Linked DNA regions of Undibacterium parvum. Each later gene encodes a partner of the first gene's protein in a complex. Links are inferred from orthologs where the notes say so. Each region holds a gene or a part of one and is shown in the gene's direction. Other genes may lie near its edges.

Evidence for each region.
Region 2: the proteins of EJN92_RS01435 (region 1) and dnaN are in contact, whole or in part, in a cryo-EM structure (PDB 8GIZ), measured with the Escherichia coli proteins. The link is inferred for Undibacterium parvum from one-to-one orthologs.
Region 3: the proteins of EJN92_RS01435 (region 1) and holA are in contact, whole or in part, in a cryo-EM structure (PDB 8GIZ), measured with the Escherichia coli proteins. The link is inferred for Undibacterium parvum from one-to-one orthologs.

Annotation. Positions count from the first base shown.
Region 1 is NZ_CP034464.1:318,965-326,927, reverse strand. Bases 2,382-5,432 are described here. They hold EJN92_RS01435 (DNA polymerase III subunit gamma/tau), read left to right. Parts: upstream 2,382-2,779; coding sequence 2,780-5,086; downstream 5,087-5,432. Other genes in these bases: EJN92_RS01430 (YbaB/EbfC family nucleoid-associated protein), read left to right, coding at 5,134-5,432; EJN92_RS21730 (potassium channel family protein), read left to right, coding at 2,382-2,718. In the rest of the region: EJN92_RS01450 (EAL domain-containing protein), read left to right, coding at 1-778; alternative ribosome rescue aminoacyl-tRNA hydrolase ArfB, read left to right, coding at 1,162-1,599; more of EJN92_RS21730, read left to right, coding at 1,897-2,381; more of EJN92_RS01430, read left to right, coding at 5,433-5,460; recombination mediator RecR, read left to right, coding at 5,645-6,241; EJN92_RS01420 (CaiB/BaiF CoA transferase family protein), read left to right, coding at 6,296-7,546; EJN92_RS21520 (hypothetical protein), read left to right, coding at 7,565-7,732; EJN92_RS01415 (MarC family protein), read right to left, coding at 7,704-7,963. UniProt on the Escherichia coli protein: Part of the beta sliding clamp loading complex, which hydrolyzes ATP to load the beta clamp onto primed DNA to form the DNA replication pre-initiation complex.
Region 2 is NZ_CP034464.1:2,384,759-2,392,536, reverse strand. The notes cover bases 1,850-4,715. They hold dnaN (DNA polymerase III subunit beta), read left to right. Parts: upstream 1,850-2,662; coding sequence 2,663-3,769; downstream 3,770-4,715. Other genes in these bases: gyrB (DNA topoisomerase (ATP-hydrolyzing) subunit B), read left to right, coding at 4,010-4,715; dnaA (chromosomal replication initiator protein DnaA), read left to right, coding at 1,850-2,530. Outside these bases: membrane protein insertion efficiency factor YidD, read right to left, coding at 1-39; EJN92_RS10410 (ribonuclease P protein component), read right to left, coding at 36-440; rpmH (50S ribosomal protein L34), read right to left, coding at 501-635; more of dnaA, read left to right, coding at 1,115-1,849; more of gyrB, read left to right, coding at 4,716-6,517; EJN92_RS10385 (nucleotidyltransferase substrate binding protein), read left to right, coding at 6,718-7,131; EJN92_RS10380 (nucleotidyltransferase family protein), read left to right, coding at 7,134-7,442. UniProt on the Escherichia coli protein: Confers DNA tethering and processivity to DNA polymerases and other proteins. Acts as a clamp, forming a ring around DNA (a reaction catalyzed by the clamp-loading complex) which diffuses in an ATP-independent manner freely and bidirectionally along dsDNA.
Region 3 is NZ_CP034464.1:3,380,355-3,388,139, forward strand. Bases 3,312-6,184 are described here. They hold holA (DNA polymerase III subunit delta), read left to right. Parts: upstream 3,312-4,168; coding sequence 4,169-5,200; downstream 5,201-6,184. Other genes in these bases: leuS (leucine--tRNA ligase), read left to right, coding at 3,312-3,649; EJN92_RS14790 (LPS-assembly lipoprotein LptE), read left to right, coding at 3,649-4,164; EJN92_RS14800 (glutamate-5-semialdehyde dehydrogenase), read left to right, coding at 5,378-6,184. Also shown: EJN92_RS14775 (MotA/TolQ/ExbB proton channel family protein), read left to right, coding at 1-409; EJN92_RS14780 (ExbD/TolR family protein), read left to right, coding at 439-894; more of leuS, read left to right, coding at 1,004-3,311; more of EJN92_RS14800, read left to right, coding at 6,185-6,655; EJN92_RS14805 (CopD family protein), read left to right, coding at 6,789-7,211; EJN92_RS14810 (2-hydroxychromene-2-carboxylate isomerase), read left to right, coding at 7,265-7,785. UniProt on the Escherichia coli protein: Part of the beta sliding clamp loading complex, which hydrolyzes ATP to load the beta clamp onto primed DNA to form the DNA replication pre-initiation complex.

The DNA of each region.
Region 1 (7,963 bases):
CTTAGCGGTTAGCCACTATGCCATGACGGCAGACTTGCGGCATGCCATAGCGCGTGATGAATTTTTCTTGAATTTCCAGCCCATCGTCGGGGTTCAGAGCGGCCAGATAGAATCTATGGAAGTTTTATTGCGCTGGCAGCATCCGGTCTTGGGCTTGGTCAGTCCGGTGGAGTTTATCCCGCTGGCGGAGAGTTCGGGCTTGATCGTGGCGATCGGTGAGTGGGTATTGCGCACTGCCTGTACCCAGCTACAAGAGTGGCGCTCGCTCGGTTACCGCTTGCCGCATTTAGCGATTAATCTCTCGGCGATACAGATACACCATAGCTCGATTTTGCAGACAGTCACGCGCATCCTGGCCGAGACCGGCCTGACTGCCAGCGCGCTAGAGTTGGAGATTACCGAGGGCAGTCTGATGAATAATACCGATGAGGTGGTCGCCACCTTGAGCGCATTGAGCCAACTTGGTGTGCAGATTTCTATCGACGATTTCGGAACCGGCTATTCGAGCTTGAGTTATTTGAAGCGCCTGCCTATCGATACCTTGAAGATAGATCGCTCGTTCGTCATGGATATTGGTGACGCTCAGGATGGTACTGCGATCGTTGCTGCCATCATCGCGATGGCGCGCAGTTTGAATCTGAAAGTGATCGCAGAAGGAGTAGAAAGCGCGCAACAACTGGCGTTCTTGCAAGCACAAGAGTGTGATCAATTTCAGGGCTATTTGTACAGTAAACCCTTGTCGGCCGCCGAGATGAGGCAGCGCTTGCTGAGAGCCTAAATGAGTCTGCGCAAGGACGAATTTAGATTTTAAATTGGCATAGGCTGAGGCGCATATTCCATGCGGCTTGCCAGCCTATCTGCCCGCAAACCCGCATGGGATATGCGCAAGCGGGCAGGTGCTTTAAATTTTTGCTAGTCATGGTGTCTATTTAGCTCGCTATACTAAGCCCTTCCCCCGCTCGCGGGAGAAGGGTTGGGATGAGGGTGGTTCAAATTGAGCACAATGTTTGATACTTCACAGTGCTAAGCGCATCAGTAATTTGAAAGCAAGTGTTGCTCAATCACCCTCACCCCGGCCCTCTCCCGCCAGCGGGCGAGGGAGTTCTCATCGTTGGCGGAACAGTTACCTGGCTTTTAATATAGAAAATAGAAATCAATAGTATGGAAAGTGCAGACACCAAATATTTTGAAATTAGCCCAGGCATTGCGATACACCTCAGTGAAATCGCTTTTAATGCGATACGGGCGCAGGGTCCAGGTGGGCAAAACGTGAATAAGGTCTCATGCGCGATTCATCTGCGTTTCGATATCGCCGCTTCTTCCTTGCCGCTGGAGTATCAACAGCGTTTGCTGGCTTGTTCGGACCAGCGTATTAGCAATGCCGGGGTGTTGGTGATCAAGGCTCAGAGTTCGCGCAGTCTGGAGAAAAACAAGGCCGAAGCTTTGCAGCGTCTGCGCGAGATTATCTTGCAAGCGAGCTTCGTCCCTGTGCTGCGTAAAGCCACTAAGCCGACCCGCGGTTCGCAGTTGCGCCGACTAGAAAGCAAGCTCAAACGTGGCGTCCACAAGGCCATGCGTGGACGAGTCAATGAGCACTAATGCAATCGCACATACGCCCCAGTCTTGTAGTATCCGACTGGAGCTATTGAAGTACGGCCATAGTCTTTAGACCCAGCGACAGCAATTTTTCCTAAGCCCTAATTGAGTAGTTTTGCCTAGAGTTGGAGAGAATATTTAGCGCTGGCTGCGTCATAAATTGATGCATATCAATAGCTAATTGGCTTGATTGTGGATCATGAACGAAACTTAAGCTAACTTAACTTAACTTAACTTAACTTAACACAAGGCAGTTGGCTAAATTACCGGCTATCCAATTCGCAAACGGCAAGGATGATGATGAAAAAAAAGCCCTATGCCCAGTCGCTCAGTGCTGGCGGCATTTACCCTAAGACCCAGCAATTTTTTGCCTGGCTGACGCGCCCCGTCCTGTTGCTTGCGCTGCTGCTGAGTATACCGGCTTTCTATTTACTGCTTGATGGTGAAAAAGACGCTAGCCGTTTGGCCGGGCATGTGTTGTATGCCAGTGCTGCCGTCTTGATCTTGCTAGACACGGTGTGGCAGTGGTTGCAGCATAGGAAGCAGCAGCGCCGCAGCGGTAAGCTGATGCTCGATGTCGCGATTATTCTCGGCTGCGCCCTGAGCGCCTTGCCCTCGCATTTTCAGTGGGGAATTATGGAGTGGATGCTGCGACTAGCTTTGTGCACGCTGATCCTGGTGCGCATTGCTACCCTGGTGTTGCGCCACATGAAACCGAGTTATTTGATTAAGCTGATCTTGCTGGCGCTGCTGATGTTGACTAGTGCCGGGGCTGGCTTCTACTGGTTGGAACCAACTGTCCTTAATTACGCCGACGGTGTCTGGTTAGCTTTCTCTACGGTGGCAACCGTAGGCTATGGCGACTTTGTGCCATCCACGCCAGCCTCAAAAATATTTGCCGTTTTTATTGTCTTGCTGGGCTACGCCATGTTCTCCATCGTGACGGCGAATATTGCCGCGCTGTTTGTCGGTGAAGAGGAAGCCAAGTTTGAGCGTGAATTGCATGGCGATATCCGCGCCCTCCATCAGGAAGTTGCCGCACTGAGGCGCGAACTGCGCGCCCAGGAAGCTCAGATTAAGACCGCAATGCAGACCAAATCCTCAATGGGCGATGACGCTTGAGCACGCATCTCAATTTATCGGGGTGTGTATTTTTGCGCGACAGATAAGGTAAAATTGCGGGATGTCATATCAAGTCCTCGCCCGCAAATACCGTCCCAAGAGCTTTGAAACGCTCGTGGGGCAAGAGCACGTGGTTCGTGCCTTATCCCACGCTCTGGAGCAGCAGCGGCTGCATCACGCCTATCTGTTCACAGGAACACGCGGGGTCGGCAAGACCACGCTGTCGCGCATTCTGGCCAAGGCTTTCAATTGCGAAACCGGCATTACGGCCCACCCTTGCGGTGTGTGCGGCGCCTGTACTGCGATTGATGCCGGGCGCTTCGTCGATTACATAGAGATGGATGCGGCCTCGAATCGCGGTGTCGATGAGATGGCGTCCTTGTTGGAACAAGCGATCTACGCCCCCTCGAATGCACGCTTTAAAGTGTATATGATCGATGAGGTTCATATGCTGACCAACCATGCCTTCAACTCGATGTTGAAGACACTGGAAGAGCCGCCCGAGCATGTGAAATTTATTCTGGCCACCACCGATCCGCAGAAAATCCCGGTCACGGTCTTGTCGCGCTGTTTGCAATTTAATCTCAAGCAGATGCCGCCCGGCCACATCGTTAGCCATCTGGATAATATCCTCGGTCAAGAACACATAGAATTTGAAGTGCCCGCCTTGCGTCTGCTGGCGCAGGGCGCGCATGGCTCTATGCGCGATGCCTTGTCGCTGACCGATCAGGCGATCGCCTACGCGGCCGGCAAGGTCACGCTGGACGCAGTGCAAAGCATGCTGGGCTCACTCGATCAATCGTATTTGCTACGCTTGCTCGATGCCCTGGCGCTGCAAGACGGCAAAGGCTTATTAGCGGTCGCCGACGAAATGGCGGCGCGCAGTCTGTCGTATAAGGCTGCCTTGCAAGATTTGGGTACTTTGCTGCACCAGATCGCGATTGCACAAATGGTGCCAGCGGCGATAGCCGAAGATCTGCCCGAACGTGCCGAGCTGATGCGTCTGGCGCAGCTGTTCGGTAAGGAAGAAATTCAACTGTATTATCAAATTGCGGTGCATGGTCGTAACGAGTTGGGCTTGGCGCCGGATGAATACGCCGGCTTTAGCATGAGCTTGCTGCGTATGCTGGCTTTCCGTCCGGCTGACGGCGCTGGCGATCAAGTGCAATCTGGCAGTGCACCGATGGCGCGTGCTCCGGCCGCCCGGGTTGCCAGTGCGCCGTTGGCGGTGACTCCGGTCAATTCGGTGCGTAGCAGTAGCGCTTTGCCATTGGCTTCGCCTGCGGTACCTGCAACTCCTGCATTTACAGCTCCAATTGCTCCGCACAATGCCGTCAGCGTGATGCCCTTGCCAGTCGCGGTATCAGCGCCAACCTCTACACCCGCATCCACGCCCGCATCCACGCCCGCATCTACAACAGCTCCGGCTGTTGCCGCCGTAGATGCGTCAGTCAAGCCCGCGCTTAGTCCTGCCATGGCAGCATTGGCTGCTGCCCGCGCCGGCAGTAATAAAGCCTTGGGCGGCAGTTCTGGCACACGTGCAGCGGCAGCAGTTGTTGAGCCGGTAGTGCCACCTGTGCTTGCCGTGGCTCCAGTGCCGGCCGCTATTGTGCCGCCAGCCGCCGTAGTCGCCGCACCTGCGGTCGCAGCTATGCCGGTAGTTGCGGCTATCGCTACGCCAGTCGCAGCAGTCTCAGCAGTCCAGGAAATCCAGTTTGAGCCAGCCGGTATGGATGATATGCCTCCGCCTTGGGATGACGATGTGATGTTTTCGTCCTCTCCAGCACCGGCTGCCAGACCATCCGCAAATCCTTCCATCGTGGCGCTGGTTGCGGTTCGTGCCCCTACGCCAGTTCCGGCTAGCACGTCTGTTGCAGCACGCGTAGATACTCCGGTGGTAGCTGTGGTTGTGAATGTGGCTGAGACCGAAGTCCCGCCTGCGATGACTGCCAGAGCGTTGATCGTGGTTCCAGTCACTGAATTGAACTGGGATGGCCATTGGCCGAATTTGGCAGCATCCTTACCGGTGCGCGCCGTTGCTCAGCAACTGGCGCAACAAAGTGAGTTGATTAAGTGCGAGATGAATGGCAATGCCGCGGTATTTCATTTGCGCGTGCCTTTGCCAACCTTATTGTCGTCGGGTAGCGTAGATAAACTAATCGCCGCCTTGTCTGAGCGTTTTGGGCGTGATGTGCGCATAGAGACGCAAATCGGTGCGGTAGAGCAAACCGCCAATGCGCAAGCGGTGGCGGAGCGCGCCGCACGTCAGGTGCAAGCAGAAAAATCGATACGCAGCGATACCTTCGTGCAGACTTTAATGAGAGAATTCGGCGCAACTATTGCCAGCGGCAGCGTTCGACCTATTTAAATTAAATCAGTTAAGTTAGTTAGTTAAATTAGTTTCAGGAGAAAATTATGATGAAGAACCAACTCGCAGGCTTGATGAAGCAAGCGCAAGCAATGCAAGACAATATGAAAAAAGCCCAGGACCAATTGGCTCTGGTTGAAGTTGAAGGACAATCCGGTGCTGGTCTGGTGAAGGTCGTCATGACGTGCAAAAATAACGTCAAACGCGTCACCATCGATCCATCCCTGTTTGGTGACGACAAAGATATGCTGGAAGACTTGGTGGCAGCGGCCTTCAATGATGCGGTACGCAAGGCAGAAGCCACCAGCGCCGAGAAAATGTCGGGACTGACTGCCGGCATGCCTATGCCTCCAGGCTTTAAAATGCCGTTTTAATTCATCTTGGGACTTACGTAAAAACGCCTTGACGTCGTTGTACTCGCCTCACAGTACTAAGGTACTCAAGTAAGTCTTCGGCGGTACGCCTGGCCGGAACAAGTTTGCGTCAGTCCTATATTTTTTGCTGCATGTGGTGCGCTTTCTGTCGATGCACCACAATATCTTTTTTTAAGATCTCCTCGTGAAATCCCTCAGCAGTCTTGAATTACTCAGCGAAGCCTTGCGTCGCTTGCCCGGAGTCGGGCCAAAATCTGCACAGCGTATGGCTTACCATTTGCTGCAGCATGATCGCGAAGGGGCCGCTATGATAGGGCGCGCCATGAACAATGCGGTAGAGAAGATCAAGAACTGCATTTCCTGTAATACCTTCACCGAAAATCAGCAATGCGAGACTTGCCTCGATACTGAGCGCGATGCGAGCAAACTGTGCGTGGTAGAGACGCCTACCGATCAATTGATGATAGAGCAGACCTTGACGTATAAGGGCCTGTACTTTGTTCTGATGGGACGTTTATCACCACTCGATGGGGTAGGGCCTAAAGATATCCATCTGGATAGACTGATTACCCGCGCCACCGATGGCGTGGTGAAAGAAGTCGTGTTGGCGACCAATTTTACCAATGAAGGCGAAGCCACCGCCCACTACATAGGTGAAACTTTAAAAGCGCGCGGCCTGGGCGTAACACGCTTAGCGCGCGGTGTGCCAGTCGGCGGTGAGTTGGAGTATGTCGATGCCGGTACGATCGCACGCGCCATGCTCGATAGGCGCGCAACTTAAATTTTCCAGGCTGCTTCTTTTACCATCTCTAACATCATTAGGAATGCGATTCTGATGACAAATCTGACTGCAAAAAACGCTGGACCCCTAGCCGGGATCAAGGTGCTGGAATTAGGTACCCTGATTGCCGGGCCGTTTTGCTCACGCATGCTGGGCGAATTTGGTGCTGAGGTGATCAAGGTCGAGTCGCCCGATGGCGGTGATCCGCTACGTCAATGGCGGGTCTTGAAAGACGGCACCTCCTTGTGGTGGAGCGTGCAGGCAAGAAATAAAAAATGCATCACTCTGAATATGAAGTCGCCCCAAGGGCAAGCGATCGCGCGCCAACTGGCGCTGGACGCTGACATCATCATCGAGAATTATCGTCCTGGCGTGCTGGAAAAATGGCAGCTAGGCTATGACGATCTGAAGGCGATTAATCCGGCTGCGATCATGGTGCGCTTGTCAGGCTATGGCCAGACTGGGCCTATGAAAGATATGCCTGGCTTTGGTGCGATTGCCGAATCCATGGGCGGCTTGCGTTATGTCTCCGGTCATCCGGATCGGCCGCCGGTGCGCGTCGGTATTTCTATCGGTGATTCGGTGGCTGCCATGCACGGCGTGATCGGTGCCATGATGGCCTTGCGCCACAGAGATGTGACAGGCGGGCGCTGGAATGGCAAGCCTAGCGCAGAGTGTGTTGCCGGGCAGGGCCAGATGGTCGACGTGGCTCTGTACGAGTCGGTGTTTAATTTAATGGAATCCCTGGTGCCTGAGTTTGATCACGCTGGCGTGGTGCGTGAGCGTACTGGTGGTGCTTTACCTGGCATCGTGCCCTCGAATACCTATACCACCGGCGACGGCGAGAATATTGTCATTGCCGGCAATGGTGATGCGATTTTTCACCGATTGATGCTGGCGATAGGGCGTGCGGATATGGCGAATGATCAACAGCTAGCACGGAATGACGGGCGGGTGCCACGCACTGCCGAGATCGATGCCGCAATTCAGACATGGTGTTCGACCCAGAACATCGATACTGCATTGCAAATACTCGCGCTGGCGGATGTGCCGGTCGGTAAAATTTACTCGGTGCGCGACATGATGGATGATCCGCAATTCGTCGCGCGTGACATGTTTGAACAGCATGCCTTTGCCGATGGCACGCCGGTGAAGTTGCCAGCGATTAGCCCCAAGTTGTCGCTCACGCCAGGGCAAACCCTGTGGTTGGGGCCAAAGCTGGGACAGCATAATGCCGAGGTCTTGCAGAGTCTGGGGTATAGTCAGGCCGAGATAGCGCAAATGCAGCTAGAAAAAATCATTTAATTCAATGGGAAGATCTTCATGAACAAGCAATTTTTCAAGCAGTTTGCCATCGCATTGATACTGTTTTTGCTGGGCTATTTTACTTTTAACAGTAAGTTGTTTGCCGCTGAGATGCCTATACAAAGTACATCTCAGCTTACTGTCCTTAGTGCCGCCTTTAGCCCAAGGTTTTCAGATAATCTCTGATACCGGCCAGTAGCATTTCGACTGACATGGCAGTCAGTATCAAACCCATCAAACGTTCAAACGCCGTCATAGCGCGGATACCCAGCACGCGCTGCAGGCGTTCGGCACTCAATAAGACGATTAGCCAGACCACAGCTACTGCGGTCAGTGCCGCTACGTGTATCACTACGTCCATTCGGCTATCGGATGAAAATAGCAATACTGTGGCCAGTGCCGAAGGACCGGCCAGTA
Region 2 (7,778 bases), 2.1 Mb from region 1 along the record:
TTTATATCCGCGTAGTAACAGTAGCAGCAAGGATTTCATGATGCGGGTTCGACCGGAATTTTTTGTGAAGCAAACAGACGCAGGATTTCCACCCTCAACTCACGTTTAAGTTGGGCGGTAGTGGCAGGACCTGCCTTGCTATTGACCGGTTTAGACAAACGCACTATGCAATCGACATTAATTAATGTCGATTGTCGAAACACTTCGCGTGTCACACGTTTGATTGCATTGCGCGTTGCTGCGCGCGGGGCAAATCGCTTTGCCGCAACCACACCCAAGCGGGCGTGCTCCAAGGCAGTCGGACGGGCATACAAAACGAAATGTGCCGTTCTTTGTACGGGGCGCAAACGAAAAACGGATGAAAACTCATCCGTTTTAACGATACGCCTAACGCGCGCAAAATCTCCGCTGGCGTTGGTCATGTCGATTGCATTGATCATCTCAATAATCTAGCTATCGCCACATTCAGCCTAAGCTGCTATGGCCATAGCCAGAACAGATCAAGCTGCCAGGCGTTTACGGCCCTTGGCGCGACGTGCATTCAGAACAGCGCGGCCGCCGCGGGTTGCCATACGTGCGCGGAAACCGTGAGTGCGCTTACGGCGAACTACGGAAGGTTGATAAGTACGTTTCATGTTGATCTCGCTATTTTAAGCAAATAATAAATCGGAATTACGGGTAATAGCGTGAAGCGCGTCGATAAAACTTACACTTAATTTACACTTTCTCACACTCTATTCACACCATTACTGCCCCAAAACCGCTGCTCATGACTGCTTCACCGGCTGTTTCATTAAAAACAACAAATGCCACATCCAATAAAATAGGGGTAGGGAACCCATAATTATTCACCACTTTGCTAGGTCATGTCAATCCATTTGACGCAAATTTAATCAGGCTTGCGCTTTTAATAATTAAGAAATTTCCCTCCAAGCTGTGGATAACTCTGGCTGGCAAGGGTAGAATAGCGGATTAGTGTGTCAGCTTTATTTTGTTCTTTTTGCAATTGTGCCGGATTGATACTTCTACGGTATTTAGCAACATACTGGCAAGTCCAAAAAGTAAGACGAACGAAGTTTTCTGTTCATACGCAAGCATTTTATAACGAGTATTCATGGATAATTTTTGGCAAGCCTGTTCTTCTCAACTAGAGCAGGAGCTCACGCCGCAACAATACAGCGCTTGGATCAAGCCTTTAGCCCCCGTTGATTACGAAAACGGTCGCTTGCGTATTGGCGCGCCGAATCGCTTTAAGTTAGATTGGGTAAAGACGCAATTCGCCAGCCGCATCACAGAATTAGCCGTGCAGTATTGGGACGATACGATAGAAGTGCAGTTTATTATCGACCCGCGCATTAATAAAAAACCTGTGCCTAGCGTACCGGCGTCTAGCAGCATGCCTAGTGCGGCCAATATCGCGCAGCAACACAGCCAGGATGGCGACCGGCCTAGCCACGCCGAAATGCCGCAATACCCGGAGCCAACGCCGCAGCCATCACCACGGCGCGAGCAAAGCCGTATCAACTCGGATTTGACCTTCGATAGCTTCGTCACTGGTAAGGCCAATCAACTGGCGCGTGCCGCTGCGATACAAGTAGCAAATAATCCTGGTGTCTCGTACAACCCGCTGTTCTTATATGGCGGCGTTGGTCTGGGTAAAACGCATTTGATCCACGCCATCGGCAACCAAATTTTGGTGGATAACCCGAACGCTAAAATTCGCTACATCCACGCCGAGCAGTACGTGCGCGACGTCGTTACGGCTTACCAGCGCAAGGGTTTTGATGAGTTCAAACGTTATTACCATTCGCTAGATTTATTGCTGATCGATGATATTCAATTCTTTGGTGGCAAAAGTCGCACCCAAGAAGAATTCTTCTACGCGTTTGAAGCCTTAATCGCCGCCAAGAAACAAATCATCATCACCAGTGATACCTATCCAAAAGAAATCACCGGCATGGATGACCGCTTGATCTCGCGTTTTGATTCTGGCCTGACGGTCGCCATCGAACCGCCAGAGCTCGAAATGCGGGTCGCCATTTTGCTCAAAAAAGCCACCAGCGAAGGCGTGCATTTTTCTGATGACGTGGCCTTCTTCGTGGCCAAGCATTTGCGCTCCAACGTACGCGAACTGGAAGGCGCTTTGCGCAAGATTTTGGCTTACTCGCGCTTCCACGGTAAAGAGATCACGATCGACGTCACCAAAGAAGCGCTGAAGGATTTATTGTCGGTACAAAACCGCCAGATCTCAGTTGAAAATATACAAAAAACTGTGGCAGATTTTTTCCACATCAAAGTGGCGGATATGTACTCCAAACGTCGTCCGGCGAATATCGCCAGACCGCGTCAGATCGCCATGTATCTGGCAAAAGAATTGACACAAAAAAGTTTGCCAGAGATCGGCGAATTATTTGGTGGGCGCGATCACACCACCGTCTTGCATGCGGTACGCAAGATCACAGCAGATCGCGGTAAAAGCCCGGAATGCAATCATGAGCTGCACGTTTTAGAGCAGACTCTGAAGGGCTAAGTTTGAGGTAAGCGCAAGCAGAGATCAGCCTGCTTGCCGCTAGCAATAAGCTCGGCAATATAAGCTCGGCAATACAAGTAATCAAGTAATGAACCATCCTTTATCAACCACAAATTAAGCGAGGATATACAAATGCAATTGGTAAAAACCCACCGAGATACTTTACTCCGACCTTTGCAAATCGTGAGTGGTATTGTCGAGCGTCGGCACACTTTGCCGATTCTGGCCAATATCCTCATACGCAAAGATGGTGAAAAGGTCTCCTTCCTGTCGACTGACATCGAAGTTCAGATCACCACGCATGCCGAAATCGGTTCGGGCGGCGAAGTCACGGCGACCACCGTTGCAGCCCGTAAATTGCTCGATATTTTGCGCGCCTTGCCGGATGATAATGACGTCTCCATCAAGCTAGAAAACAAGAAAATGACCGTGCAATCGGGCAAATCGCGTTTTTCTTTGCAAACCCTGGCGGCTGAAGAATTCCCTACAGTAGCGCAAGCCGAGACTTACAACGCCAGCGTCAGCCTGCCGCAAAAAGCCCTCAAGCACCTGTTTAACATGGTGCATTTCTCGATGGCGCAGCAAGACATCCGTTACTACCTCAATGGCTTATTATTAGTCGTCGATGGCAAGAACGTGATTGCGGTTGCCACCGACGGTCACCGTCTGGCGTATTGCCAGGTAGAAGTCGAGCAAGAGTTTGCGCGTCAAGAAGTCATCATCCCGCGCAAGACGATTATCGAATTGCAGCGCCTGCTAGAAGACAAAGACGAGCCGGTACAACTAGACATCGCCAACAATCAGGTCAAACTGACTTTTGCCGATATCGAGTTAATCTCTAAGCTGGTCGAAGGCAAGTTCCCTGACTTCAACCGCGTCATCCCTAAAGGCTACAAGAACAACTTCACGCTAGGTCGCGAACAACTGCTGCGCTCCTTGCAACGCGTTGCCATCATGACCAGTGATAAGTTTAAAGGCGTGCGTTGCGTGATCACCCCGGGTCTGATGCAAATCTTGTCTACCAATGCCGATCAGGAAGAAGCGGTCGAAGAGATTGAAATCGATTACGGAGGAGACAGCGTCGATATCGGTTTTAACGTCACCTACTTGCTCGATGTATTGAACAATCTCAAGGTCGATCAGATCAACATCGCCCTTGGCGATTCCAACTCATCGGCTTTGCTGACCATCCCAGAAAACACCGACTTCAAATACGTCGTGATGCCAATGCGGATCTAGTAGCAAAGAACAAGAACCCTCTCCCGCGTGCGGCGCAGTTTCCGCAAGTGGGCAGGGGTGAGGGCGGTCGATAAAACCGGGCATCCGAAAATTCCGCGAGCAGATTTCCACAAGAATTCCGTTTCGGATTTTTTAAATAATGCAGTCTATCAGCCACCCTCACCCCAACCCTTTCCCGCACGCGGGAGAGGGAGTAATAAACAACCTTGAACAAGTAACACATTAATTCAGAAGGTAGCCATGTCCGAGAACACCCAAGACAATACTCCAGCATCAGAATCCGCCACATCGGCAGGTTATGGCGCATCCTCCATCCAGATTCTGGAAGGCCTGGAAGCCGTGCGTAAGCGCCCCGGCATGTATATCGGTGATACGTCGGACGGCACCGGTCTGCATCATCTGGTATTTGAAGTGCTGGATAACTCCATCGATGAATCCTTAGCTGGCCACTGTACCGAGATCAACGTCACTATCCACAGCGACAACTCGATCTCGATTACCGATAACGGCCGCGGTATTCCTACCGGCATCAAGTTTGACGACAAGCACGAGCCTAAGCGTAGCGCGGCCGAGATCGTTATGACCGAGCTGCATGCCGGTGGTAAGTTCGATCAAAACTCCTACAAAGTATCGGGCGGTTTGCACGGCGTCGGTGTTTCTTGCGTGAATGGCTTGTCTAAATTACTCAAGCTCACCATCCGCCGCGACGGTAAAAAATACGCCATGGAATTCGTCCGTGGTGTACCGCAAAACCGCGAGATAGAAACCATCAACGGCGTGGTCTGCTCACCGATCAAAGTGATAGGCGACACCGAAAAGCGCGGTACCGAAGTGCATTTCTGGGCCGATGAAGAAATCTTCACACACGTAGAATTCCATTACGAAATCCTGGCCAAGCGTATCCGCGAATTGTCTTTCCTCAACAACGGCGTACGCATCAAACTCAGCGACCATCGCACTGGCAAAGAAGAAATGTTCGCGTTCGAAGGCGGCACCCGCGGCTTCGTTGAATACATCAACAAAACCAAGAGCGTCTTGCACCCGACGATTTTCCAGGCAACTGGCGAGCGCCTGTCCGACCAGGGCACCAACATCAGCGTCGACGTCTCGATGCAATGGAACGACGCCTACAACGAACAAGTTTTATGCTTCACGAATAACATCCCGCAACGCGACGGCGGTAGCCATCTCACCGGCCTGCGCGCAGCGATGACACGCGTCATCAACAAGTACATAGAAGAACACGACTACGCCAAAAAAGCCAAGGTAGAAGTCACCGGCGACGATATGCGCGAAGGTCTGACCTGCGTCTTGTCGGTTAAAGTACCAGAGCCAAAATTTAGCTCGCAAACCAAAGACAAGCTGGTATCAAGCGAGGTACGCGGCCCGGTAGAAGAGATCGTTGCCAAGACCCTGTCCGATTATTTGCAAGAACGCCCGAACGACGCCAAAATCATCTGCGGCAAAATCGTCGAAGCCTCGCGCGCCCGTGAAGCCGCCCGCAAAGCGCGCGAACTGACACGCCGCAAAGGCATCATGGACGGTTTAGGTTTATCTGCCAAACTGGCCGATTGCCAGGAAAAAGACCCGGCCCTGTGCGAACTGTATATCGTCGAGGGTGATTCTGCGGGTGGATCGGCTAAGCAAGGGCGTGACCGTAAGTTCCAGGCGATTCTGCCACTGCGCGGTAAAGTGCTGAACGTAGAAAAAGCCCGTTTCGAAAAAATGTTATCCAGCGAACAGATCACCACCCTGATCGCCACGCTCGGCACCTCGATCGGCCCGGACGAATTTAACGTCGAAAAACTGCGCTACCACCGCATCATCATCATGACCGATGCCGACGTCGATGGTGCCCACATCCGTACCCTGCTGCTGACCCTGTTCTACCGCCAGATGCCGCAACTGGTAGAGCGCGGCCACATCTACATCGCCCAACCGCCACTGTATAAAGTCAAGGCTGGCCGCGACGAGCGCTACCTTAAAGATGATGCCGAAGAAGCCAGCTACATGATGACCGTGGCCTTAACCGGTGCCGCCCTGACCCCAAGCACAGGCGCAGAGCCTATCACCGGCGAGCCGCTGGCAGAATTGGTACGCCAATACAATCTGGCCAACGCCGTCATGATGCGCCTCACCCGCGTGATCGACCGCGCTGCCCTCACCGCCATCATGACTGGCGTGACGCTGCAACTCGATACGGCAGAGAACGCCGCCATCTCGGCCCAGGCACTGACAGACACCATCAACGACACCGCGGTAAAAGCCATCGTACGCACCGATGACGTCACCGGCACCTTCAGCCTGCGCATAGAACGCATGTTCCACGGTAACGTCAAAGTGAGCAGCATCGACTACGACTTTAGCGAGAGCGCCGACTACCGCGTACTGGCCAACGCCGCCCTGACCTTTAAAGGCCTGTTAGGCGAAGGTGCCTTCATACGCCGTGGCGAAGGTGAGCGCGCCAAAGAAAGCGCCGTAGCCGACTTCCACCACGCCATGCTATGGCTGCGCGACGAAGCCGAACGCGGCGTCAGCAAGCAACGCTACAAAGGACTGGGCGAGATGAACCCAAGCCAACTGTGGGAAACCACGATGGACCCAACCGTCCGCCGCTTATTGAAGGTACAGATCGACGACGCGATCGCCGCCGATCAGATCTTCACCACGCTGATGGGCGATGATGTAGAACCGCGTAGAGCATTCATAGAATCGAATGCTTTGCGTGCTGGGAATATTGATACCTGATCCAAATCCAAATCACAAAAAGCCCTGCCACTTGGTCGGGCTTTTTTATTGGATGTAAAATTTAAAAACAGGCAGGCCCAGCGCGCATAGCCCATGCGGGTTTCCAGCCATGCTGGCCTGAAAGGCGCATGGGTATTGCGCGACAGGCCGGTACTGTTTTTAGATTGTTGACTTAAATGAAGAACACCAGCGGAGGCACTATGGCAATTCAACTCGATCTAAGCTCACTAGAAAACGCCTTGCAACGCCTGAGCGAAGCACTGCAAGCCTATGCACTAGATACCGGCAACTCGCTGTACCGCGACGCCAGCATCCAGCGTTTTGAATTCTGCTACGAGTTAAGCCACAAAATGCTTAAGCGCTATCTGGAGTTAGCCTCACCCAACCCGGTGGAAATCGACGAACTGGCCTTTCCCGATTTAATCAGAACCGGCAGCGAACAAGGTTTATTGCGCAGCGGCTGGGATAGATGGAAAGATTACCGTCATGCGCGCAGCATTACCAGTCATACCTACGACGAAGCAAAGGCTATCGCCGTCATGCAAATGGTGCCGGATTTTTACATTGAAGGCACTGCGCTACTCAAAGAACTAGGCAAGCGCTGCCAACCCTAAATATGCACAACATCCCTGACATCGCCATCACGCCAGAGCAATGGGAGATAGTCTCAGCCATTCTGCAAAAACACGTGCCGGACAAAGCAATCTGGGCCTTCGGCTCGCGTGCGAAACATCAAGAAAAACCTTATTCGGATCTCGATCTTGCCATCATCAGCGACACCGGATTAACGCTCAGCCTGCTCGCCGCCATCGAACATGATTTCTCGGAATCGGATCTGCCGTTCAAGGTGGATGTGGTGGATAGTGCGGTGATTAGCCCGGCGTTTCGCGCGATTATTGAAAGCCATAGAATAAGAATTAAGTAAGCGTCAGCACCTACCGCAAGCAGAAGTCTGGGCCTACGGCAGCCGCATCACCAACGACTATTACGAAGCCAGCGACCTCGATCTGGTAGTGCGTAATCCAACTGATTTAAGCCAGGCCAGTGACGGCATTCTTGATCTGCAAGAAGCACTGGTGGAAAGCGATATTCCTATCCTGGTGCAGGTAGTCGACTGGGCGCGGATACCTGTTTCGTTTCTTGCTGAGATTGAGGCTGGGTATGTGGTGGTGTTGGAGTGAGTTATTTTCCGATGTTGGAATGTTAGAACTGAGCCCAGCTTTTGCGACTTTTGTTAAGAATCGAAAAGTGTTCGCAAATA
Region 3 (7,785 bases), 3.1 Mb from region 1 along the record:
AGCTGCCGCTGATCCAGTAGGGCGCAGTGGCGCATTAAATGCCAAGGCCGAGATTTCTGATGTCTTGACTCAGGCTCTGCGGCAAGAGCTCAATCGGGTCAGCGTCAAGCTAGAGTCTGGTTTGAGCCCTTTGGCGTCGATAGGTGCGACCGCGCCCTTTGTCGGTTTGCTGGGAACGGTCTGGGGCATCTATCACGCCCTGAGTTCGGTCGCTGGTTCTGGAATTGTACAGATAGATCAATTGGCCAGGCCGGTCGGTGAGGCCTTGATCATGACTGCACTTGGCTTGATCGTGGCGATTCCAGCGGTCTTGGCGTATAACGCCTTTAACCGGATTAATCGAATTACGTTTGCCGAATTGGATGCGTTTGCCTACGATTTACATGCCTATTTGAGTAAGGCAGAGTAGTTTCAAGCACTGGTAAGGGGAGCGTGTATATGGCTTTTGGTAAATTTAATTCAAGCTCTGAGCGCAGCCCTTTACCGAGTATGTCTGAGATTAACGTGACACCCATGGTAGATGTGATGCTGGTGTTGCTAGTGATCTTTATTCTCGCAGCCCCCTTGCTAATGCATTCCATACCAGTAGATTTGCCTAAGGTGCAGGCAAAGGCAACTGGGCAAGCGGCGGATTCGACCACGCTTTCCATCGATGACAAGGGCAATTTGCATTGGAATGCAGAAGTGATAAAAATGTCCGAACTTGATGCGAAATTGTCTGCCTTATCTAAGCGTATGCCGCAAGCTCAATTACTCCTGCGCGCCGATCAAACTACCCAATACGCTCTCATTGCACAAGTGATGGCTGCGGCACAGACGCAAGGAATAAGTAAAATCGGTTTCATCACAGAGAGCAATATTAGTCCCAATTCTGCCAAATCCTTCCTAAAATAGAGTAAGCCTGCCATCCGCTCATTTTTAAATACGGGCACTAAGCAGTTATAATTCAGGGTTAATTGGAATTTCCGCGCAATTTATCTGTCATCGCCACTATTGAGTCCTCATGCAAGAAAAATATACCCCATCTGAAGTCGAGCAATCAGCACAGACGCATTGGAAGAAAATCGATGCTTACACAACGGTAGAGAACGATACGCGTTTTCCCAAAGGTAAGTACTACGCTTGCTCTATGCTGCCTTACCCTTCAGGTAAATTGCACATGGGCCATGTGCGTAATTACACGATTAATGACATGCTGGCGCGCCAGTTACGGATGCAAGGCTATAACGTCTTGATGCCTATGGGCTGGGACGCCTTTGGTTTGCCTGCCGAAAACGCAGCAATTGCGTATAAAAAATCTCCGGCGGCGTGGACTTACGAAAATATAGCAGACATGAAGTCGCAAATGCAGCCCTTAGGCCTGGCATTTGACTGGACCCGTGAAGTGGCAACCTGTGATCCTGATTATTATCGTTGGAATCAATGGCTGTTCCTGAAGATGCTGGAAAAAGGCATTGCGTATAAAAAAACCCAGGTCGTCAATTGGGATCCGGTTGATCACACTGTGTTGGCGAACGAGCAGGTGATCGATGGTCGCGGCTGGCGCTCCGGTGCTTTAGTTGAGAAACGCGAGATTCCTGGCTATTACTTCGGCATTACCCAATATGCCGATGAATTGCTTGATAGCATAGACGATCTGGATGGCTGGCCCGATCAAGTGCGCACCATGCAGCGTAACTGGATAGGTAAGAGCGAAGGGGTACGCTTTGCTTTCCCGCATCAGATTACAGATGCTTCCGGCACGCTGCTGCAAGACGGCAAGATGTATGTGTTCACAACGCGCCCAGACACCATTATGGGCGTGACTTTTTGCGCAGTGGCAGCTGAGCATCCGATTGCGACAGTCGCTGCACAAAATAATCCAGCGTTGGCGGCTTTCATCGAAGTCTGCAAAGCCGGCGGCACTACCGAAGCAGAGATGGCAACCAAGGAAAAGGAAGGCATGCCTACCGGCTTGTTCGTCATTCATCCGCTCACTGGTGAGCAGGTCGAGGTGTGGGTCGGCAATTACGTCTTGATGACATATGGCGATGGCGCAGTAATGGGTGTGCCGGCGCATGATGAGCGCGATTTTGCGTTTGCTAAAAAATATCAGATCGCCATCAAACAAGTGGTCGCAGTTGAAGGCGAAGCTTTCACTACAGATGCCTGGGCTGATTCCTATGGCGACAAACAGCGCGGTGTTACGGTTAATTCTGGTAAATATGATGGTCTCGCATACAAAGCTGCAGTCGATGCGGTGGCCGCCGATCTGGCAGAAAAGCAAATCGGTGAAAAGAAAACTACCTGGCGTCTGCGTGACTGGGGTATTTCCCGCCAGCGTTACTGGGGCACGCCTATCCCTATTATTCATTGTGAATCTTGCGGTGATGTGCCAGTGCCTTACGCTGACTTGCCGGTCGTTTTGCCGACCGAATGTATTCCTGATGGATCTGGTAATCCATTAAAAACCCATGCAGCATTTTTGAATGTGCCATGTCCAAAATGTGGCAAACCAGCGCAACGCGAAACCGACACCATGGATACGTTTGTCGATTCCAGCTGGTATTTTATGCGCTATACCTGCCCGGACGCGGTGACTATGGTCGATGAACGCAACGACTATTGGATGGGTGATGCCGGTATGGATCAGTACATCGGTGGCGTTGAGCATGCGGTCTTGCATTTGTTGTATGCGCGTTTCTGGACTAAGGCTATGCGCGACATGGGTCTGGTGAAAATCTCCGAGCCGTTCAAGAACTTATTCACGCAAGGGATGCTGCTGAACGAATCTTATTATCGTGAAGAAGCTAGCGGCAAGAAGATCTGGTTCTACCCGAATGAAATCGAAGTGCAGTACGACGAGAAAAGTCGTCCGGTTGCCGCCATCCTGAAAAGCGATGGTCAGCCTGTGCAAATGGGCGGCATAGAGAAGATGTCGAAGTCCAAGAACAATGTAGTCGAACCGAAGGATATTATCGAGCAATTCGGCGCTGATACGGCACGTTTGTTTACCATGTTTGCCGGCCCTCCGGATCAAAGTGCAGCTTGGAATAATAGTGGGGTAGAAGGTGCTGCGCGTTACCTGCGTCGCCTGTGGGCAACTGCTTTGAAATTGTCGGCAACGGTTGCCAGCGGTGCTGGCGCTAGTATCGCGCCCGATACCTATGCCGCGGACGTCAAGAGCCTGCGCCGCGAAGTGCATCTGACTTTAAAACAGATCGATGCCGATTACGAGCGTTTGCAATACAATACGGTCGTTTCCGGCGCGATGAAGTTACTCAACGCAATAGAGGCCTTCAAGCCTGAAGGTGAAGGGCATGCGGCAGTGCTGCGTGAGTCCTTCAGTATCCTGTTGCGTGCACTGTATCCGGTGTGTCCGCATATCACGCATGCGCTCTGGGTCGAGCTAGCTCTGGCGGCAGAATTTGGCGAAATCATTGATGCGCCATGGCCGCAAGTCGATGAGGCGGCTTTGGTTCAGAATGAAATAGAGCTGATGATACAAGTCAATGGCAAGTTGCGCGGTAGCGTCAAGGTCGCCAAAGATGCAGACAAGGGGACGATAGAGGCAGCTGCGCTGGCGGTTGAAAGCGTACAGAAATTCCTCGATGGTCCACCGAAAAAGGTGATCATCGTGCCAGGCAAACTAGTCAATATCGTCGCCTGATGAAAAGCCTGACTTCTCCTATGCGCAAATGGCTGAGTGCGCTCAGCATCATCGTCATGATGCTGAGCGTGTCCGCTTGCGGCTTCGCCTTGCGCGGCGCCGTGGTGTTCCCCTTCACTAGTATTTTTGTGGATATGCCGCTCAGCTCACCGCTAGGCGCGGAATTGAAAAGAAATATTCGTTCCAGTGGCCAGACCACGATAGCGGCAGACGCCAAAAGTGCCGATGTGGCGCTGCAAGTGCTGGCCGAAACTCGGGAAAAAGCCATACTTTCCTACAATAGTCAGGGACGCGCGCGCGAATATAAGCTGATCTATAATTTTCGCTTTCGAGTGGTCGATACCTCTGGCAAGGAAGTCTTAGTGCCGACCGTGATCAGTTTAAAACGTACTATTAGTTTTAATGAATCCCAGGTGTTGGCGAAAGAATCCGAAGAGGCTTTATTGTATCGCGACATGCAGAGTGACTTGGTGCAGCAAATTATGCGCCGGCTCGCCGTGCTGAAAATGGAATAACAGCATGCAATTGCGCTTTGATGCGGTTGACGCTCATCTCTCTAAAGGTCTGTCTGCCTTGTATGTTATCACCAGTGATGAGCATTTGCTGGCCTTGGAAACTGCCGATAAAATTCGAAAGGTTGCCAAGACTCAGGGATTTTTTGAGCGAGACATCTTAAGCGTAGAGCGTAGTTTTAAATGGGGGGCCTTGCTGGCGGCGAATCAGTCGCAATCGCTGTTTGGCGATAAAAAATTGATAGACTTGCGCATTCCTACTGGCAAACCAGGTAAAGATGGTGGCGCCGCGATACAGGAATATATCTCCAAACTTTCTCCCGATAATCTGACTCTGATCACCCTGCCTAAGCTCGATTGGGCCACCCAAAAGGCGGCGTGGGTGACCAGTTTGCAGCAAGCTGCCGTGTATATCGACATCCCTCTGGTGGAGCGGGCGCAATTGCCAGGCTGGATCTCGCAGCGCCTGTCAGCCCAAGGGCAGAGTGCCGATAGGCAAAGCCTCGATTTCATCGCCGATAGAGTCGAGGGTAATCTGCTTGCCGCGCATCAGGAAATCCAAAAACTAGGTCTGTTGCAGGCACCGGGTAAGCTCAGTTTCGAAGTGATCCACGATGCCGTGCTCAATGTGGCGCGCTACGATGTGTTTAAACTTAATGAGGCAATGCTGATCGGTGATGTGGCACGTCTGGTGCGCATGCTGGAAGGCTTGAAGGGCGAGGGCGAGGCGCTGCCGCTGGTGCTATGGGCAGTGGCTGAAGAGCTGCGTACCTTACTTAAACTGAAGGCCGGAATGGCACAGGGGCGACCTTTAGGTGTGATGCTGAAAGAATTCAGGATCTGGGGCCCACGCGAAAAATTGATGGAGCCCGCTTTACGGCGCGTTAGCCTGGCCAGCTTGCAGGCTGCACTGCAAGAGGCGGCGCAAGTCGATAAAATGGTCAAGGGTTTGCGCGCCAAGGCCTTCGCTGGCGATGCCTGGGATGCCTTACTGCAATTGGGTCTGCGGGTAGCGCGCAGCGCTCCGGGATCTGCCTGAAGCTAGCTCCGCTCGCCCCTTCTATTTTGAGAAAATAGGGGAGTATAGGCAAAAACAGCATGGGTTGCCGGCATCCTGATTGCGCGATTAAAATATACAGGGTGGAGTATATTGATGGCGCAAGGATCTATCTGGCATCCCCTGTTAGACCAGACACAAATAAGATTGAAAGCCGAGATGGATATCAAGATAGACATTAAGCACTACATGAACGAGCTAGGCATGCGCGCCCGCAAGGCCTCTAGTGCCATGGCGAAAGCCGACAGCGCCACCAAAAATCTAGCGCTGCAACTGATCGCCGCGGCGATACGGCGCGAAGCGCCCGCCTTGCGCGCCGCCAATGAGCTTGATCTGGCAGCCGCCAAAGCGGGCGGTATGGATGCTGCCATGCTTGACCGACTCACTTTGTCCGAGCAGGGCATCGCCAAAATGGCCGAAGGTCTGGAGCAAATCGTTAGTCTGGCCGATCCCATCGGTGAGATTTCGAATATGAAGTATCGGCCTAGTGGCATACAGGTCGGCCAGATGCGGGTACCGCTGGGCGTGATCGGCATTATTTACGAAGCCCGTCCAAACGTCACGGTGGATGCCGCCGGTCTGTGTATCAAGAGCGGCAATGCAACGATACTGCGCGGTGGTTCCGAGGCGATGCACTGCAACCAGGCGCTGGCAACGCTGGTCAAAGAAGGCTTGGCTGGCGCTGGTTTGCCAGCCGATGCGGTGCAAGTCGTCGCTACTACTGATAGAGCGGCCGTCGGTGAGTTAATCACTATGTCGCAGTATGTTGACGTGATCGTGCCGCGTGGCGGCAAAGGTCTGATCGAGCGCCTGATGCGCGAAGCCACGGTACCTATGATCAAGCATCTCGATGGCATTTGCCATGTGTATATCGACGGTAAAGCCGATCTGCAAAAAGCGATCGCGATTGCCTTTAATGCTAAATGTCACCGCTATGGCACCTGCAATACCATGGAAACTTTGTTAGTGGCGCACAGCATCGCGCCGCTAGTGTTACCCGCCTTGGCCGAACTGTACGCTGGCAAGCAAGTGGAGTTGCGTTGCGATGTCGCTGCAGCGCAGATCTTGGCTGGATATCCGTATCTGGCCAGCGCCACCGAAGCTGACTGGAGCACCGAATATCTGGCGCCTATCCTGGCGGTTAAGGTGGTGGCAGATATGGATGAGGCGATTACGCATATCAATACCTATTCGTCTAAGCATACCGAGTCTATCGTTACCGAGGATTACAGCCTGGCGATGCGCTTCTTGCGTGAGGTTGATTCTGCCTCTGTGATGGTGAATGCTTCGACCCGCTTTGCCGATGGCTTTGAATATGGCCTGGGTGCCGAAATCGGAATTTCCAACGACAAGCTACATGCGCGCGGACCGGTCGGACTGGAAGGTTTGACATCATTAAAATACGTGGTGTTTGGCCACGGTGAAGTGCGTGAGTAAGCACGTGAATAAGTGCCATGCAAACGATGTGCTGCCTTGCAAGCCCACACCCTTACGCAGGCACGGGGCATGCCCCGTGTAGTCCCCACTTCACCATGGTGAAGTACGCGAATAATTAATTAGGAAAAAACTCATGCTCTGGATCAAAGCTCTACACATCGTCTTTATCGCCTCCTGGTTCGCTGGCTTATTTTATCTGCCCAGAATTTTTGTCAACCTGGCGCAGGAAGTTGAAGCCAATGCCTCCGAACGCTTGCTGCTGATGGCGCGCAAACTGTATCGCTTTATGACGATCTTGGCGGTTCCAGCACTGGGCCTGGGTATCTGGCTGTGGATGGGCTATGGCATAGGGCGCGGCCCCGGCAATGGCTGGATGCACGCCAAGTTAGCCATCGTCTTGCTGCTGATAGGCTATCACCACGCCTGCGGCAGTATCCTGAAAAAATTTGAAGGGCAACGCAACACCCGCAGCCATGTCTGGTATCGCTATTTTAATGAAGTGCCGGTGGTCTTGATGTTGATTGCGGTGATCTTGGTGGTGGTAAAACCATTTTAAAGAAATTAACCAAGGATTTTTGTCTTTTTAGCTAACAGCAACTGGAGTTGAGCATGAGTAAAGTCTGTGAATACTATTTTGCACCGCAATCACCTTGGGCTTATTTGGGGCATCAACGCTTCCTTGATCTGGCTAAACAGCAGGGCGTCAAGATAGAGATCAAGCCTTTCGATTTAGGGAAAGTATTTGCCATTTCGGGTGGCTTGCCTTTGGCTAAACGAGCACCCCAGCGTCAGGCCTATCGCCTGACAGAAATGCAGCGCTGGAGCGAATATTTGGCGTTACCCATGCATGTGCAGCCGACTTTTTTCCCTGTGGCTGCTGATCCTGCGGCTCTAATGATTATCGCTGCACAATTGGCGCATGGTACTGAGGCGGCGCTTAATCTGAGTGGCGCCATCATGCGTGCGGTGTGGGCTGAACAAAAAAATATCGCCGATGCGGATACTCTGGCTGGCTTGGCTTTTGATTGCGAACTGGATGGCAAGCAATTGCTGAAATCTTCTGAGACCGCCAGCGTACAAGCCGATTACGACAGATTCACTAATGAGGCAATCGCCGCCAATGTGTTTGG